DNA from 2 places in the Gryllotalpicola daejeonensis genome. Region 1 is predicted to be linked to the other one. Evidence: predicted binding sites of a transcription regulator. Region 1 holds the regulator's gene; the other holds the start of a gene.
What was found. The regulator LexA, encoded in region 1, represses DNA repair genes until DNA is damaged. The targets are predictions, from matches to a motif close to TCGAACANNTGTTCGA.
Positions count from the first base shown of each region.

Region 1 (8,656 bases):
CACGTCGTCGTCGCGCTCTCCGATGACGCAGAGCTCGAGGCGCTCGACCTCGCGTACGTGCCCGTCATCGATCCCGAGCCGGTGAACGGCGCGAACGTCGAGTTCGTCGTGCCGGGGGAGCCGCTCATCAGAGACGGTGTCGGCCACATCAGCATGCGCGTCCACGAACGGGGCGTCGGCGAGACGCTGTCGTGCGGCACGGGCACAGTCGCTGCCGCGCTCGCGATCCGACACTGGGCGGGCGAGCGCGCACCGGACGAGTGGCGCGTTACCATCCCAGGCGGCACGGTGGCCGTGCGCATGTTCCCGACCGAGGAAGACGGCGAGCATGTTTCGCTCTCCGGGCCGGCCGAGCTCGTCTTCGACGGCGAGGTCACCCTCGCCTGAAGCTGAAGCTGAGGCTGAGGCTGAGGCTGAGGCTGAGGCTGAGGCTGAGGCTGAGGCGGCGTCTCAGTCCTGATGCCGGCGCACGCGCAGCACGCGGAAGCCCTTGCTGGTCGCCGCGCGCGTGGTGCCGAACGCCGGCAGCGACGCCTCGAGCCACCGCTGCAGCGAGTCCGAGCCCAGGTTGCGCGCGACCACCAGCCAGGCATCCGACCCGACCTCGAGTCGCGGCAGCCACGTCTGCAGCAGGCTATGCAGCTCGTTCTTGCCCACGCGGATCGGCGGGTTCGACCAGATCGTCATGAAAAACACGTCGGCCGGAACATCCTCAGGGCGCACCGCGTTGACGTTGGTGAGTCCGAGGGTGGCCGCGTTGCGGCTGACGAGATCGAGTGCCCGCTCGTTCACGTCGACGGCCCACACCGTCGCATGCGGGGAGTTGAGCGCGAGTGACAGCGCGATCGGCCCCCAGCCGCAGCCGAGGTCGAGCAGATGACCTCCCGGTGGCGGCTCCGGGGTGTTGCCGAGCAGCACGGCGGTTCCGGTGTCCACATGGTCGGGGCTGAACACCCCGGCGCCGGTCGTCACCGTGAGGTCGCGCCCGGCGAGGCGCACATCGATAGGCCTCAGCTTCGGGTCGCTTCCCGGTGACGCGCTGAAGTAGTGGTCACCGGAAGACATGTCAGAAACGTACAGCACCGACAGAACTAGAGTTAATCCTCAAATATGACCTCAGATCACACCACCTCCTCCGAGAACGACAGCCGCGTCGACGACGACGTCGTTGCTCGCGTTCTCGCGCACGCCGATTCGAAGGCGGCCGGGTATTCCCTGTTCGGCCAGCGCGCGCAGGCGTTGCAGGCGACGACGGATGCCTCACCCTTCGGCGACGCCGACGGCGAGCAGTTCGACCGCGATGAGCGCGCGGCGCTGCGCCGCGTGGGCGGACTCTCGACCGAGCTCGAAGACGTCACCGAGGTCGAATATCGGCAACTGCGCCTCGAGAACGTCGTTCTGATCGGCGTCTACTCGGGCGGCTCGCTCGAAGATGCAGAGAACTCGCTGCGCGAGCTCGCGGCGCTGGCAGAGACGGCCGGGGCGGTTGTGCTCGACGGCCTGCTGCAGCGCCGTCCGCACCCCGACCCCAGCACCTACCTCGGCCGCGGCAAGGCGGAAGAGCTCGCCGCGATCGTCGCGCACCTCGGCGCTGACACGGTGATCGCCGACACCGAGCTCGCGCCGAGCCAGCGTCGTGCGCTCGAAGACGTCGTCAAGGTGAAGGTCATCGACCGCACCGCCGTGATCCTCGACATCTTCAGCCAGCACGCCAAGAGCCGCGAGGGCAAGGCGCAGGTCGAGCTCGCGCAGCTCGAGTACCTGCTGCCCCGTCTGCGCGGGTGGGGCGAGTCCATGAGCCGTCAGGCCGGTGGCCAGGTCGGCGGCGCCGGAAACGGCATGGGGAGCCGCGGCCCCGGTGAGACCAAGATCGAGCTCGATCGCCGCCGCATCCACTCGCGCATGGCGAAGCTGCGCCGTCAGATCAAGGACATGAAGCCGGCCCGTGACGCCAAGCGCGCGAATCGCCGCCGCAACGAGGTGCCATCGGTCGCCATCGCGGGCTACACCAACGCGGGCAAGTCGAGTCTGCTCAACCGCATCACGCGTGCGGGAGTGCTCGTCGAGAACGCCCTCTTCGCGACGCTGGACTCGACGGTGCGCCGCTCGCAGACACTCGACGGCCGACCGTACACGCTGGCCGACACCGTCGGATTCGTGCGCAACCTTCCCCACCAGCTCGTCGAGGCCTTCCGCTCGACGCTCGAGGAGGTTCAGGACTCCGACGTGATCGTGCACGTCGTCGACGCCTCTCACCCCGACCCGGCGAGCCAGCTGCAGACGGTGCGCGACGTCATCGGCGAGGTGGGTGCGCGAGACATCCCCGAGCTCGTGGTGTTCAACAAATCCGATCTGATCGATGACGACACCCGCCTCGTGCTGCGTGGACTCGTGCCCGGCGCCGTCTTCGCGAGCGCCCGCACCGGCGAGGGTATCGACGAGGTGCTCGCCCGCATCGCGTACCTGATTCCCGACCACTCGGTCCCGATCGAGCTGCTCGTCCCCTACGAGCACGGCGAGATCATCGCGGCGCTCCACGATCACGGCCGCGTGACCTCGCAGAGCTACACCGAGCAGGGCACGCGCATCTCGGCGCTCATCGACCCGAGCCGCGTCGCGCCGTTCGAGCCGTATCGCCTCGAGGCGGCTCCGCGCGCATGAGGAAGGTGCCGTTCTCGTTCGAGCTGCATCCCGCCCGCTCCGAGCACATCGCGAAGCAGCTGCCCGACCGCATCGCGCGCCTCGTCGCCGCGGGGCCCGAATTCGTCTCGGTGACCTACGGCGCGGGCGGTTCGTCGCAAGACGCATCGCTGGACGTGCTGAAGCACGTGATCGAGAACCACCCCGGAGTGCGGACCATGGCGCACCTCACCTGCGTCGGGTCGACGGTGCAGCACGCGCACGAAACCGTGCGGACCTTCATGGATGCCGGCGTGCACAGCTTCCTCGCCGTCCGCGGTGATCTGCCCGTCGGCGCACCTGAGGATGCCTTCCCCGGCGACATCCGCACAGCAGCCGAACTCGTCCAGCTGATCCATGCAGTCCAGAACGAGCGCAGGCCGTGGCGCGAGGTCGCGGTTCCGGGCACGCCGGGAATCACGGTCGACCGCGACGGGCGCGAGCGCGCGGCCATCGCCGTCGCCGCGTTCCCGAACGGACACCCGTCCTCCCGCTCCTGGCAGCAGGACATCGACACGCTGCTCGCCAAGCAAGCTGCCGGCGCCAACCTCGCGATCTGCCAGATGATCTTCCACGCCGAGGACTACTTCCGCATGGTCGACGCCGCGCGCGCCGCCGGTGTCGAGCTGCCGATCCTGCCCGCGATCACGCCCGTGACGACACCGGCGGGACTGGCGCGCAATCTCGAGCTCTCGGGCGAGCAAGCACCGGCCGACTTCGCCGTGGCGCTCGAGGTCGAGCCGACCGAGGCCGGTCGGCGCGAGATCGGCATCGACTTCGCCGCGAAGCTCACCGAGCGCCTCATCGAAGGCGGGGCGCCAGGCATCCATCTGTACACGCGGAACATGCACGAGGTACCCCTCGCCGTGCTTGCGCGCGTCGGCCTCATCGACGACGCGCGCTATGCGCAGTTGATCGCGCCCGAGTTCACGAGCGAGGCGCAGGCCATCGTCGGGGAGCCCGCCTCGTAGGCCCCCCGACGTGCTTGAGCGTCAGACCGCGCGCAGAACGGCGACGACCTTGCCGAGGATGACCGCCTCGTCGCCCACGATCGGCTCGAAGGCCGAGTTGCGCGGCAGCAGCCAGGTGTGGCCGTCACGCTGACGGAACACCTTCACCGTGGCCTCGCCCTCGAGCATCGCGGCCACGATCTCGCCGTTCACGGCGTCCTGCTGCTGGCGCACGACCACCCAGTCGCCGTCGCAGATCGCGGCGTCGATCATCGATTCGCCGGCGACCTTGAGCATGAACAGGTCGCCGTTGCCGACGAGGCGGCGGGGGAGGGGGAACACCTCTTCCACCTGCTGGTCGGCGGTGATGGGGATGCCTGCGGCGATGCGCCCGACGAGGGGAACGAGCATCGCGTCGCCGACGGGCGCCTTGGTCTCGAAGTCGTCGGTCTGCTCGGCCGGTGACGGAGGGTCGATGAGGATCTCGAGCGCGCGTGGCCGATTCGGGTCGCGGCGCAGGTAGCCGGAGAGCTCGAGCTGGTTGAGCTGGTGCGTCACGCTCGACAGTGAGGCGAGACCGACCGCGTCGCCGATCTCGCGCATGCTCGGCGGGTAGCCGCGCGCGGCGAGCGACTTCTTGATCACGTCGAGGATCGCGAGCTGCTTGTCGCTGAGGTTCTTGCGGCGGCGGGTACGGCGCTTCGGTGCAGCGCCGGTGTCGGCGCTGACGGCATCTGTGGTCACGTCAAATCCCCAATGTCAGTGGTCGCTGGTTGCATTTCCACCAGTGAGCCACACACTAGCGACAAACCCCCTCTGTGTAGGGGATTTGTTCGAGCGAGTCGCCGAAACCGGTGGATAAGTTCGTGAATCATGCGGGGCTTGCATCAAGTTTAGATCGAAGATAGGTTCGTAAGCGTCCGAAATATCGAACAGGCGTTCCGAACCAGGTGACGAAGGTTGAGGGTTGAGATGAGCAGCTTCACTGTTCACACGTCCGCGAGGGCAGCGTTCAACGTGCGACGGCCCGTCGGCACGCCGGCGCATCCCGGCCCGGCGGTTCGCTCGCGACTCCGTGTGACCCGGCGCGGCAGGCTCGCGCTGGTCGCGCTGGCGTCGGCGCCTCTGCTGGCCGCCGCGCTCTGGTTCGGCGTCAGCACCGGGGCCGCGTCCGCGCAGGCGCCGTCGGCGGCGACCGCACACGGCAGCGTCGAGCACGTCACTGTCGCGCAAGGTGAGTCGCTGTGGCAGATCGCCGAGCGTGTCGCCCCTCACGCCGACCCGCGTGAAGTGATCGACGCAATCGTTGACATGAACGGGCTGCAGAGCACCGTCGTGACGCCCGGCGAATCGCTCGCGATCCCCGCGCAGTACGCGAGGTAGCTCAAGCGGAGGCCTGTCAAGGCGCCGCCTACGATAGAGGCGTGACGTCTCTCTCAGACCTCCCGATCCGTGACGACCTGCGCGGCCGTGAGCCGTATGGCGCGCCGCAGAAGCATGTCAGGGTCGAGCTGAACGTCAACGAGAACACTCACCCCATCCCCGACGACGTGCAGGCCGACGTGCTCGAGCGGCTCGCGAAGGCTGTGAGCGGCGCGAATCGCTACCCCGACCGCGAGTTCGTCGAGCTGCGCGACGCGCTGGCCGGCTATCTGGGCCACGGCCTGACGCGCGACAACCTCTGGGCGGCGAATGGTTCGAACGAGATCCTGCAGCAGCTGCTCCAGGTGTTCGGTGGCCCGGGCCGCACTGTGCTCGGCTTCGCGCCGACATACTCGATGTATCCGCTGCTTGCCTCCGGCACCGGCACCGAGTGGGTCGCGGGCGACCGAGACGCCGATTATGAGCTGTCGGCTGAGCGAGCCGCCGACTGGGTGCGCCGCACTCAGCCTGACGTGGTGATCCTGTGCTCGCCGAACAACCCCACGGGCACGCCTCTGTCTCTCGACGTCGTCGAGGCGGTCTACGAGGTGGCGCCCGGCATCGTGATCGTCGACGAGGCATATGCCGAGTTCTTCCCGGCCGGTGAGCCGAGTGCGCTCACGCTGCTGCCTGGTCGTGAGCGCCTCGTCGTCTCGCGAACGATGAGCAAGGCGTTCGCCTTCGCGGGCGTCCGACTCGGGTACCTCGCGGCAGACCCCGCCATCGCCGACGCGCTCCGCCTCGTCCGGCTGCCGTACCACCTGTCCGCGCTGACGCAGGCGGCGGCGCTTGGGGCGCTCGCCCACGCGCGCGAGATGCTCGCGATGGTCGACGAGATCAAGGTGCAGCGCGACCGCATCGTCACCGAGTTGACGGCGCTCGGGTTCCACCCCTACCGCACGTGGTCCAACTTCGTCCTCTTCGATCGCGTCGCCAACCCGCGCGAGGTGTTCGACGAGCTGCTGGCGGAGGGCATCATCATCCGTGAGATGGGCATCCCGAACAGCCTCCGCGTCTCCGCGGGAACCGAGTCTGAGACGAGCGAGTTCCTCGACGCGATGGCTCGCTACGTCGAGCGTCACGGCAGCCCGCTCGCGGAAACATCCGAGCGCGCCCCAGTAGGCTGAGCGCATGACCGCAGGCCCCCGCACCGCCTCCATCACGCGAGAGACCAGTGAGTCGCGCATCGAGCTGAGCCTCGACCTCGATGGCACCGGGCGCAGCGACATCCAGAGCGCTGTGCCGTTCTACGACCACCTGCTCACGGCCTTCGCCAAGCACTCGCTCACCGACCTCACCGTTCGCGCGACCGGCGACACCCACATCGACGTCCACCACACCGCCGAAGACACCGGCATCGTCCTCGGTCAGGCGATCCGCCAGGCGCTCGGCGACAAGAGCGGCATCAGCCGGTTCGGCGACGCGCTCGTGCCGCTCGATGATGCGCTCGTGCAGGCGGTCGTCGACATCTCCGGCCGGCCCTACCTCGTCCACTCCGGCGAGCCCGCCGGGTTCGAGCTGCACCTCATCGGCGGCCACTTCACGGGCTCGATGGTCAGGCACGTCTTCGAGGCGATCGCTTTCAACGCGGCTCTCACGGTGCACGTGCGCGTGCTCGACGGGCGTGACCCGCACCACATCGCTGAAGCCGAGTTCAAGGCATTCGCCCGCGCTTTCCGCCAGGCGAAGGCCTTCGACGCCGCGGTCAGCGGCATCCCATCCACCAAGGGCGCCCTGTGACCGACGCGCCATCGCGCCCCACGGTCGTGATCCTCGACTACGGCAGCGGCAACGTCCACTCGGCGGCCAAAGCGCTCGAGGCGGCGGGTGCAGCGGTCACGATCACGCGCGACCGCCAGGCCGTGATGGATGCCGACGGGCTGCTGGTCCCCGGCGTCGGTGCCTTCCGCGCCGTCGTCGACCAGCTCAAGTCGGTGCGCGGCGACGAGCTGATCGAGCGCAGGCTGGCGGGTGGCCGCCCCGTACTCGGCATCTGCGTCGGCATGCAGGTCATGTTCGAGCATGGCGACGAGCGCGGCGTCGAGACCGACGGACTGGGGGAGTGGCCCGGCGACGTCACCGAACTCGATGCGCCGGTCCTTCCGCACATCGGCTGGAACGAGGTAGAGGCACCAGAGGGCTCGGTGCTCTTCGATGGGCTCGAGGGGGAGCGGTTCTACTTCGTGCACTCCTACGCCGCCCAGGACTGGCGGCTCGAGACGCAGCCGCCCTTCCCGGCCCCGCGCGTCACCTGGGCCGAGCACGGCGCGCGGTTCATCGCCGCCGTCGAGAACGGGCCGCTCAGCGCCACGCAGTTCCACCCCGAGAAGTCCGGGCAGGCAGGCATCCGTCTGCTCACCAACTGGGTGAACTCGCTGCGCAAGTAATCAGCGCACCGGCGGCCGGCTCGCGCCCCCAACGATCCACACGCATCACAAGAGAGACCCGAATGACTGACGCCACCACCTCGCCCAAGCTCGTCCTTCTGCCCGCAGTCGACGTCGCGGGCGGTCAGGCCGTGCGCCTGACCCAGGGCGAGGCCGGCAGCGAGACCAGCTACGGCAGCCCCATCGACGCGGCGCTCGACTGGGCGCAACAGGGCGCGGAATGGATCCACCTGGTCGACCTCGACGCGGCATTCGGCCGAGGTGAGAACCGGTCGGTCATGCGCGACGTGCTGCGCGAGGTGCAGGGCGTGAAGATCGAGCTCTCGGGCGGCATCCGCGACGACGCGTCGCTCGAGCATGCCCTCGAACTCGGCGCGACGCGCGTGAACCTCGGAACGGCCGCCCTCGAGAACCCCGACTGGGCCGACGCCGTCATCGGGAAGTTCGGCGAGGCGATCGCTGTCGGCCTCGACGTGCGCGGCACGACCCTCGCCGCACGCGGCTGGACCCGCGAGGGCGGCGATGTGTGGGAGGTGCTCTCGCGCCTCGAGGATGCCGGCTGCCGCCGCTACGTCGTCACCGACGTCACCAAAGACGGCACGCTGCGCGGCCCCAACGTCGAGCTGCTCACCGAGCTCGCGGCGAAGACCGACAAGCCGGTCGTGGCCTCGGGCGGCATCTCGAGTCTCGACGACATCGCGGCGCTGCGCGCACTGGTGCCGAACGGCATCGAGGGGGCGATCGTCGGCAAGGCCCTCTATTCGGGCCGCTTCACGCTGACCGAGGCGCTCGGTGTCGCCGGCGCCTGAGTCGCACAACGGCGTCGGCGACGGCCACCATGGCCACCACGGTGGCCGCAACGATCCGGCGCCGACGGATTCCGCGGGCCAGCCGTGGGCCGGCCGCAGCTTCACGCCGAATCCGGCGGCGGCCGATGACGGCTCTGCAGATCCCGCGCTTCTCCATGCGCTGAACGGATTCGCCGCCGGCACAGCCCGCCCGGAAGACGTCGTCGAGGCATTCCGCTCCGCACGCGTGCTCATCCCGCTGCTCGCCCACGCGGGCGAGGTCGGCGTCGCGGCCGACGGTCACCTGGTCGACAAGACGCAGGAGCTCTCGATCGTCACGGTCGCAGGGCCCGACGGCCGCAAGGTCCTGCCTGCCTTCACCTCGGTGCAGACGCTCGCGGCCTGGGATCCCCAGGCACGGCCCGTCCCC
Region 1 covers NZ_BAABBV010000002.1:18,536-27,191, reverse strand. Annotated here, with positions in the region: gene dapF (diaminopimelate epimerase) at 1-387, shown strand, start outside; gene ABD736_RS13005 (class I SAM-dependent methyltransferase) at 451-1,065, opposite strand; gene hflX (GTPase HflX) at 1,111-2,661, shown strand; gene ABD736_RS12995 (methylenetetrahydrofolate reductase) at 2,658-3,650, shown strand; gene lexA (transcriptional repressor LexA) at 3,672-4,373, opposite strand; gene ABD736_RS12985 (LysM peptidoglycan-binding domain-containing protein) at 4,602-5,012, shown strand; gene ABD736_RS12980 (histidinol-phosphate transaminase) at 5,054-6,178, shown strand; gene hisB (imidazoleglycerol-phosphate dehydratase HisB) at 6,183-6,791, shown strand; gene hisH (imidazole glycerol phosphate synthase subunit HisH) at 6,788-7,438, shown strand; gene priA (bifunctional 1-(5-phosphoribosyl)-5-((5-phosphoribosylamino)methylideneamino)imidazole-4-carboxamide isomerase/phosphoribosylanthranilate isomerase PriA) at 7,501-8,247, shown strand; gene ABD736_RS12960 (SseB family protein) at 8,231-8,656, shown strand, end outside.

Region 2 (8,656 bases), 220 kb from region 1:
CGATCGCCCGGGTAGTACCGGCAGTCCTACCGATCAGGCGTGCCTGTGGTGCCGCGCGCGGCGCGCCGAGCATCGAGATATGACCATCACACTCATCACCGGGGGAAACAAGGGCCTCGGCTACGAAACCGCCCGTCGACTGCTCGAGGCCGGCAGGACGTCTGGATCGGGGCGCGTGACCCAGAGCGCGGGCAGGCGGCGGCCGCGGCGCTCGGTGCGCGCTTCGTGCAGCTCGACGTGACAGATGACGCGTCAGTCGGTGCGGCGGTCTCGGTTGTCGGTGAGCGGGTCGGCCGCCTCGACATCCTCATCAACAACGCGGGAATCGGCGGCCGCGCCGCTGCGGAGGAGGTGACGGCCGACGACCTACGGCGCCTCTACGAGACGAACGTGTTCGGCGTGGTGCGCGTGACACACGCGTTCCTGCCGCTGCTGAAGGCGGCCGAGGCGCCGTCGGTGATCAACGTGTCAAGCGGCATGGGGTCTTTCGCCGCGATGACCGAGACCGAGTGGGCGCGCTTCGGCAGCGTGGCCTATTGCTCGTCGAAGAGCGCGGTGACGATGGTGACCATTCAGTACGCGAATGGCCTGCCAGGCATCCGCTTCAATGCCGTGGACCCTGGCTACACGGCGACCGATCTCAACGGACGGACGGGTACGCAGACGGTTCAGGAGGGCACGGATGCCGTCGTGCGGCTTGCGCTGCTCGGGGGCGCGGCGCCGACCGGGACCTTCACCGATCGGAACGGGACGGTGCCGTGGTGACGAGGAGCGGGCGAGGCGCTGCGCGTCTTTGAGCGAGCCAGAGGCCGAGGCCGGCGACAGCGAGGCCGATGATCGTCAGTGGGCCGATCGGGGTGCCGAACACCGGCCACGACGCGATCGCAGTCACAGCCGGCACGACGAGCAGCAGGGTGCTCGCACCGGTGGCACCGCGGCGGCGGATGAGGGCGAAGAGCATGAGCGGCGCGATCACGCTTCCGCCGATGGCGAGCCAGAGGTAGCTGCTGAGTGCCTGGGCGGTGAGGGGGATCGCGAGGCTGCCGTTCCAGGGCGCCCAGGCGGCCATGACGATCGTGGCGGCCGCGACTTCGACCGTGCCCTGTGCGGTCGGGCCGCTCGTCGGCCGCAGGCGGGCTTGCAGCATGGTGCCGGATGCCAGGCCGACAAGCCCGAGCAGCGTCCAGAGCAGCGCGGTGCTGCTCGGCGGTCGGCCGACCCGATCGGAGAGGGTGATGACCACGCCGATGACGCCGAGGATGATGCCGAGCCAGCGGGCGGGCGACAGTCGCTCCCAGCGGAGAGCGGCATTGGCGGCGGCGATCAGCAGCGGCGACGAGCAGGCGATCAGGGCGACGGTGCCGGCAGGCATGCCCTCGGCGAGGGCGGTGTAGAGGCCGCCGAACTGCAGGGCGAACATGAGGATGCCGATACCGGCGAGGCCCCACAGCTCGCGGCCGCTCGGCCATGCTTCGCGGCGGATGGCGGCGATCGCAGCAAGTGCCGCGAGCGCGAGCACGAAGCGCCAGAGCATCACGGTGAGGGGCGGCATCACGTCCGTCGCGAGCTTGCCCACCACGTAGCCGCTCGCCCAGACCAGGATGAACGTGATGCCGAGCGCGTCGACGCGTAATGCTTTCACGTGTTACAGAGTGGCACGGGCTTCGTAATGCGTCAAAGCGTTACGCTGATGCCATGACGACGTTCCGCAGCGGCAACGGCGCCGCCTGGCTCGACCTGCTCTCGACGCGCGAGGGGCGCTATCGGACTGCCGATCGGCATCGCGACCGCATTTCGAGCGCCGCCGCCCTTGGCGAGTGGCTCGCGGCGAATGGTCTCGCGCCTGCTCGCGCCGTCGGGGCTGCGGATGTGGAGCGCTTCGCGCAGGTGCGCGAGGCGCTGCATCGGGTCGCGGTGGCTGTGGTGGGCGGTGCGGGTGCTCGTGCTGGCGTCGCGGCGGTTGGCGCTGGGGACGTGCGGGTCATCGGGGATGCGCTGGCGGCTGACTCGGGGCTGCGCGTCGCGCGAGGCGCCGACGGTCTGCTGGTGCGCCGGCCTGCGACTGCGCAAGAGGCACTTGCGCGGCTGACTCGGGCCGCCGTCGAGGACCTGACCGGGCCGCGCCGCGCGCAGCTGCGCGCGTGCGGGGATGACACCTGTGCCGGAATCTTCTTCGACCCGACCGGGCGCCGGCGGTGGTGCACCGATCAGTCGTGCGGGAATCGGCTGCGGGTGCGGGCGCACCGGGCGCGGGTGACTGACGGCGAGGGTGTCGGTGGCTCGGTTTAGCGTGATTCTGCGGGCGGATGCGTGTGCCGGGCGGGCTTGTGGAGAAGTCGGCGTGCTCGGGCGCATGTGAATAAGTATTCGTAACTGCGTCTTCCAATTCGAAGTTGTGTTCGGTAGACTCGGAGCATGTCGAAGGTCGGGTCTGCCGCGTGCGGGGCGCTTGCGCGCCTGGCGGGCGTGCTGCCTGTTGACCCGTCGGCTTTGACGGATGGGCAGTTGGTGCGGCTGGCGGAGGATCTTGCCGCGGTGCACCGTCACCTGGATGCGGTGGAGCTCGCGGTGGCCGGGGAGGTGCAGCACCGCTCGGACCCCGAGTCGCCGGACTCCCTGGCGAGGCGTCTGGGGTTCAAGACCGCCGCCGGGGCGATCCAGGGGTTGACGAAGAGCTCGGGCAAGGAAGCCGCGAAGCTCGTCGCGCAGGTGACCGAGCTCAAGAAGCTGCCCGCGGTCGAGCAGGCGGTTCTAGACGGGCGGATCGGCCGGGAGGCGGCCGCGGCGATCAGCTCGGAGCTGCAGAAGGCCGCCGGGAAGGATCTCGGCCGTGCGGATGCCGCTGAACTCTCGCTGGTGGAGGTGGAGCTCGTGGAGCTCGCGACCACGGCCGGGGCGGATGAGGTGAAAGCTAAGGCGGCGGAGAAGGCCGCGCTGTTGGACGTTCGGGTCGTCGAAGACCAGGCGGCGAAGGCGATGGCGGAGCGGTTCTTCTGGATCAGCCCCACGGTGGATGGGGTGGCGAAGGTGTCCGGCCTGCTGCCAGCCGGGCACGCCGCCGTCATCCGGGGAGTGCTGGACGCGTTCGGGAACCCGAAAGGGAAGAAGACGGTCACCTTCCAGCCGTCCGACGAGCTGACGCCGGGTGATGGGCGGGCACCTGCTGATGGGCGCACCCGCGGGCAGGTGAACGCCGATCTGCTGCGGGACGTGTTCGCCTCCCAGGCGCGCTCGGCCGAGGTGCCGGACATGGACGGGGACCACCCCACCGTGTGGATCTCCACCACCGCCAAAGAACTGCACTCGGGTGAGGGGCTGGCGTTCTACGCCGGCACCCCCGAACCCGTCCCCGTCGCTGAGGCCGAGCAGGCCGCGTGCACGGGCGGGATCCAGACGGTGATCTTCGGCGACGACGGCGAAGTCCTGCGGCTCGGGCGCAGCGTGCGCGGATTCACCCGCCGCCAAAGGCGCGCGATCGCCCTGCGGGACGGCGGCACCTGTCTGATCCCGGGGTGCACGGTCCCGGCGCAGTGGTGCGAGGTCCACCACGTCATCAGCTACAAGAACGGCGGCAACACCGACCTCGACAACGGGGTGCTCCTGTGCTGGTTCCATCACCACGAAATCGACACCGGCCCCTGGCAGGTCCGGATCATCAACGGCACTCCCGAGGTGCGTTACGCCCACGGCGGGCGGGTCATCGACTGGACAACCGCCGGAAACGGACAAGCCGCCAGGCTCAAACAGCACGCCGGAGCACCACCCGCAGCACCACCCGGAGCGCCACCAGGGATACCGCCCGCAGCGGCGGCACCACCCGGAACGCCACCGGGAGCGCCACCGGGAGCGCCAGGAGCACTAGGAGCACCATCTGGAGAGCCACCCGGTCGATAGGCCGATGCCTCGGCGGCTTTCAGCGCCTCGATTGCGGAGACGGTGCGTGGCAAGAAGACGGTGCGTGGCGAGAAGACGGTGCGGGCGATTGGAACGCCTCCCGGGAGTAGTCGGACCCTTGGCCCGATCACAGGGTCATCGAGAACGTTCAAGGGGGCTGGCGGTGCCAGAGTGGGGGAGTGAGCGACGTGACGAGTGCCGTGGATGACGCAGACGACTTCGCTGATCTGCACGAATACACGGCGCTCGAACAGTGGCAGCTGCTGCAGAACGGGCAGATCAGCCCGGTCGAGCTGACCGAGGCGTATCTCGAGCGCATCGAAGCGATGAATGACACCCTCGGCGCGCTTGTGACCGTCACCGGTGACGCGGCACTCGAACGAGCACGGTACGTCGAGACGTCTGTCCCGAAATCGGTCCCGCTGTGGGGACTGCCCTTCGCCGACAAGGACCTCTGGAACCGCGCCGGCGTACCGACCGGCTTCGGGTCGCGAGCGATGACCGGATTCATCCCTGACACGGACGACGACCAGGTAGCCCAGCTCGACGCCGCGGGTGGCATCAGCCTCGGCAAGACCTCAGTGCCCGAGTTCGGGCTGCCGAGCTACACCGAGTCGCTCGTCGGGCCCCCGGCGCGAACCCCGTGGGACCTGAGTCGCAACGCCGGCGGCTCAAGCGGGGGAGCGGCGGCCGCTGTCGCCGCCGGACTGCTGCCGTTCGCGCCGGGGACCGACGGCGGGGGCTCAATCCGCATCCCCGCCGCAGCCTGCGGACTCGTCGGCCTGAAGCCCGGGCGCGGGCTCGTTCCCGACGGCAGCGGGCTCGGAACCCCCGAAGGACTGATCGTCACCGGACCGATCGCGCGGACCACCGCCGATGCCGCGTTGCTGCTGGAAGGCCTGGTCGCTCGGCGCTCTGACGGCTCGATCGACCACCGCTACGCGGTCAGAGCACCCGGCGGCGACGGGCCGTTCCTCTCGGCGGCCGTGCGCGGCGAGCTCGACGACGGCACGAAGCGCTTCCAGATCGGGGTCATGACGAGCTCCGCGTGGGACGCCGAGTACGGCCCGATCGAGCTCTCGCCCGAGGCATCCGCCGCCCTTGACGTCGCCGTCGCCGCTCTCGACAGGCTCGGACACGGCATTGAAGAGACCGCACTGCCGCTCGACTCCGGCTACGCTCCCGCATTCCGCGACATCTGGCAGGGCGGCGCGGCAACGCTGCCGCTCACTGACGAACAGTTGCCGCTCGCCGACCCGCTGACCCAATGGCTCGTCGAACAGGGGCGCGCGCTGCCCGCCGGCCGCGTCATGGAATCCCTTCGGGTGCTGCGCCGCTTCGAGCGCGACGTCATCACGCGGTTCGCCGGCTTCGATGCGGTGCTGACGCCGGCGGTTGCGATGACTCCTCGGCCGAACGGCTGGTACGACCGGCTCGACCCCGAGCTGAACTTCGAGCAGCAGTGCCGCTATACGCCCTTCACGTCGATGGTGAACGTGGCCGGGCTGCCCGCGATCACGGTGCCCGTCTATCAGACAGAGGCGACGCCGGATGCCCCAGCCGGCCTGCCGATGGGCGTGCAGCTGATCGGCCGACCTGGTGGCGAGCGCACGCTGCTCGCCCTGAGCGCGCAGCTCGAGCGGGTGATCCGCTGGCGGTTCAGAAGACCGCCGCTGTGGTGAGCGGGCGAGGCCAGAGCTGCACCGGGTTCGCGAGTGCGGGCGCGGCAACGAGTGCGGGGGCGGCAAGAGGGCGTGGCCGAGCGCGAGCGTCCGAGGTGCTGCGGCGCACGACGAGTAAAGCGGCGTAACGAGCGCAGCCGTGACCTCGGCGCGTGCCTACAGTGGCGGCATCCGGACCAGCATCCGCATCTGAACGGGAAGGAACGCACGTGACCCAGGTGCTCGACGAATTCGGCTACCTCGACGAGGAGGCACGCGAAGTCGGCGCCACCGGCGCCCGACTGCCCGTGCGACGGGTCGAGACCGATTCACCCGGCGGACGCGTCAGCACGCTGCTCTGGGGCGACGCACCCGACCTCACCTTCGTGCACGGCGCGGGGCTGAACGCACACACCTGGGACGCCACCCTGCTCGCCCTGGGGCGCGCGGCGCTCGCGCTCGACCTGCCCGGGCACGGGGAATCCGCGTGGCGGGACGACTTCGACTACTCGGCGGCGACCAACGCCGGGGCCGTGGCAGCCGCGATCGACGACTGGGCCGAGGGGCGCGCGCAGACAGTGGTCGGGCAGTCGCTCGGGGGTGTCACCGCAGTGGCCCTCGCGGCGCAGCGGCCCGAGCTCGTGCGGGCACTGGTGCTGGTCGACATCACTCCCGGTCTGACGGCAGGCGATGCTGCGCAGGTGAAGGACTTCCTCGCCGGCCCGCTCGTGTTCTCGTCGCGTGACGAGATCGTCGAAGCGGCACTCGCGGCCGGCATCGGCAGCGACCGGCGCAAGCTCGAGCGCGGCGTGGTGCTCAACACCCGGGTGCGCGAAGACGGCTCCGTAGTGTTCAAACACCATCTCGCTGCGCCGCCCGCCGGGGCCCGCCCCGAGGTGGACTTCAGCGCGCTGTGGTCCCCGCTCGAGAACGGCGACTTTCCCGTGCTGCTCGTGCATGGCACGCACGGCTTCCTCTCGGCAGACCGCATCGCGGAGTTCCGCACGCGCGTGCCGCGCGCGACGACCGTCGAGCTGGACGCCGGCCACAACGTTCAGGAGCAGCAGCCGGCCGCACTGGCTGCCGCCATCGGCGGATCCCTCAGCGAGTCGTAGCCGGCGTCTTCTGTCGCCGCACCGCCGCGCAGCATCCCTTGCCCTACATATGGCACCGTTTGTACGTGTGTTACGCGGCGCTGTGCGCTCGCGCCGCGCGCCGCCTAGCGTCGGAAGAGCCGACCCGCATCACCCGACTTCTTCGTCATAGAAAGCAGACCATGCGCCCCACGAAGTACCTCGTCGCCGGCCTCGCCGCGGCGACGGCCCTTGCCCTCGCCGCCTGCTCGGGCGGCGGCCAGTCCGCGACCACCGGCGGATCGTCCTCAGGCAAGGCGAACCCGAACGCGACGCTCAACGTCGGCCTCGTGCTCGAGCCGACCGACCTGAACGTGCGCACCACCTCGGGCGTGGCACTCGACCAGGTGCTGATCGACAACGTCTACCAGGGCCTCGTGGGCCTCGACCCGAGCGGCAAGATCGTCGACGTGCTCGCCAAGAGCCACACGGTTTCGACGGACGGCCTCGACTACACCTTCGACCTCAAGAGCGGCGTCACCTTCAGCGACGGCACGGAGCTCACCGCACAGGACGTCGCCTGGTCGATCAACCAGGTGAAGAGCAACCCCAAATACGTCGGCAACCTGCAGCTCGCGGACGTCTCGAGCATCACCGCGACCGACGACGACACCGTCGACATCAAGCTCTCGAAGCCGAACGCCGAGCTGCTGTACAACCTCGCGGGCCGCGCCGGCCTCGTGCTCGAACAGGGCGCGACCAACGACCTCGCGACGAGCGCCATCGGCACCGGCCCCTACAAGCTGACCTCGTGGAAGCAGGGCGACAGCATCACCTTCGAGCGCAACTCGTCCTACTGGGGGCCCAAGGCCAAGGTCGCGAAGGTCGTGTGGCACTACTACACGCAGCAGTCCGCGGCGGTGAACGCCGCCGTGAGCGGTGACCTGCAGGTGGTCACGCCCGTCGACCCCACGCTCAAGTCGAAGCTCGACAACCAGAACGGCTTCACCCTGACGACAGGCGCATCGACCGACAAGTACGTGCTCGCGTTCAACAGCAAGAAGGCGCCGCTGAACGACATCCGGGTCCGCAAGGCGATCCGCGAGGCGATCGACCCTAAGGCCGTCATCGCCGCGAACGGCGGGGCCGGGGTGCCGCTCGGCGGCCCCATCCCCAAGAGCGACCCCGGCTACGAGGACCTCACCTCGATCGACTCGTACAACCCCGACGACGCCAAGAAGCTGCTCAAGGAAGCAGGCAAAGACAAGCTGACCCTCACGCTCACCCTGCCGAACATCTACGGCACGGCGACGAGCGACGTGCTGGTCAGCGAGCTCGGCAAGGTCGGCATCACCCTCAAGGTGAACAGCGTCGAGTTCACGACGTGGCTCAACCAGGTCTTCACGAACAAGAACTACGACCTGAGCCTCGTCGACCACTCCGAGGCGCACGACTTCAGCAGCTGGGCCACCCCCGGCTACTACTTCAACTACGACAATCCGAAGGTCGACGAGCTGTACGCGCAGGCGCTCGCCTCGACGAAGCCCGGCGAGGAATCCCAGAAGCTCGCGCAGGCGGCCAAGCTCGTCTCTGAAGACGCCCCGGCCGACTGGCTCTACAACTGGACGCCGATCACCGCGATCAAGAGCGGGGTCAAGGGCTTCCCGACTGACGGCGCGAACAGCCGCATCAACCTCGCGGACCTCGAAGTGACGGAGTGATCCGCTTCCTTCTGACCCGCATCGCCCTGCTCGTGGTGGGGCTCGCGGTCGCCAGCATCCTGATCTTCTTCACCCTGCGCGTGCTGCCGGGTGATGTGGCTCAGGTGATCGGCGGCACGCAGGCCTCGCCCGCGCAGGTCGCGGCGATCCGCACCGAGCTGGGGCTCGACCGGCCGATCTGGCAGCAGTACGGCGACTGGATCGGCGGCCTGGTGCGCCTCGATCTCGGCCGCTCCCTGATCACGCACACGCCGGTCGCCGACGAGCTCGGGCAGAAGCTGCAGGTCACCCTGCCTCTCGCCGGGCT
Region 2 covers NZ_BAABBV010000002.1:240,958-249,613, reverse strand. Annotated here, with positions in the region: gene ABD736_RS14135 (hypothetical protein) at 80-241, shown strand; gene ABD736_RS14130 (SDR family NAD(P)-dependent oxidoreductase) at 166-765, shown strand; gene ABD736_RS14125 (DMT family transporter) at 734-1,642, opposite strand; gene ABD736_RS14120 (CGNR zinc finger domain-containing protein) at 1,696-2,289, shown strand; gene ABD736_RS14115 (HNH endonuclease signature motif containing protein) at 2,416-3,894, shown strand; gene ABD736_RS14110 (amidase) at 4,074-5,576, shown strand; gene ABD736_RS14105 (alpha/beta fold hydrolase) at 5,786-6,670, shown strand; gene ABD736_RS14100 (ABC transporter substrate-binding protein) at 6,832-8,349, shown strand; gene ABD736_RS14095 (ABC transporter permease) at 8,346-8,656, shown strand, end outside.
Region 2: ABD736_RS14115 (HNH endonuclease signature motif containing protein) is a predicted target of LexA. The motif match lies at 2,388-2,403, and genes of this name have one in related genera.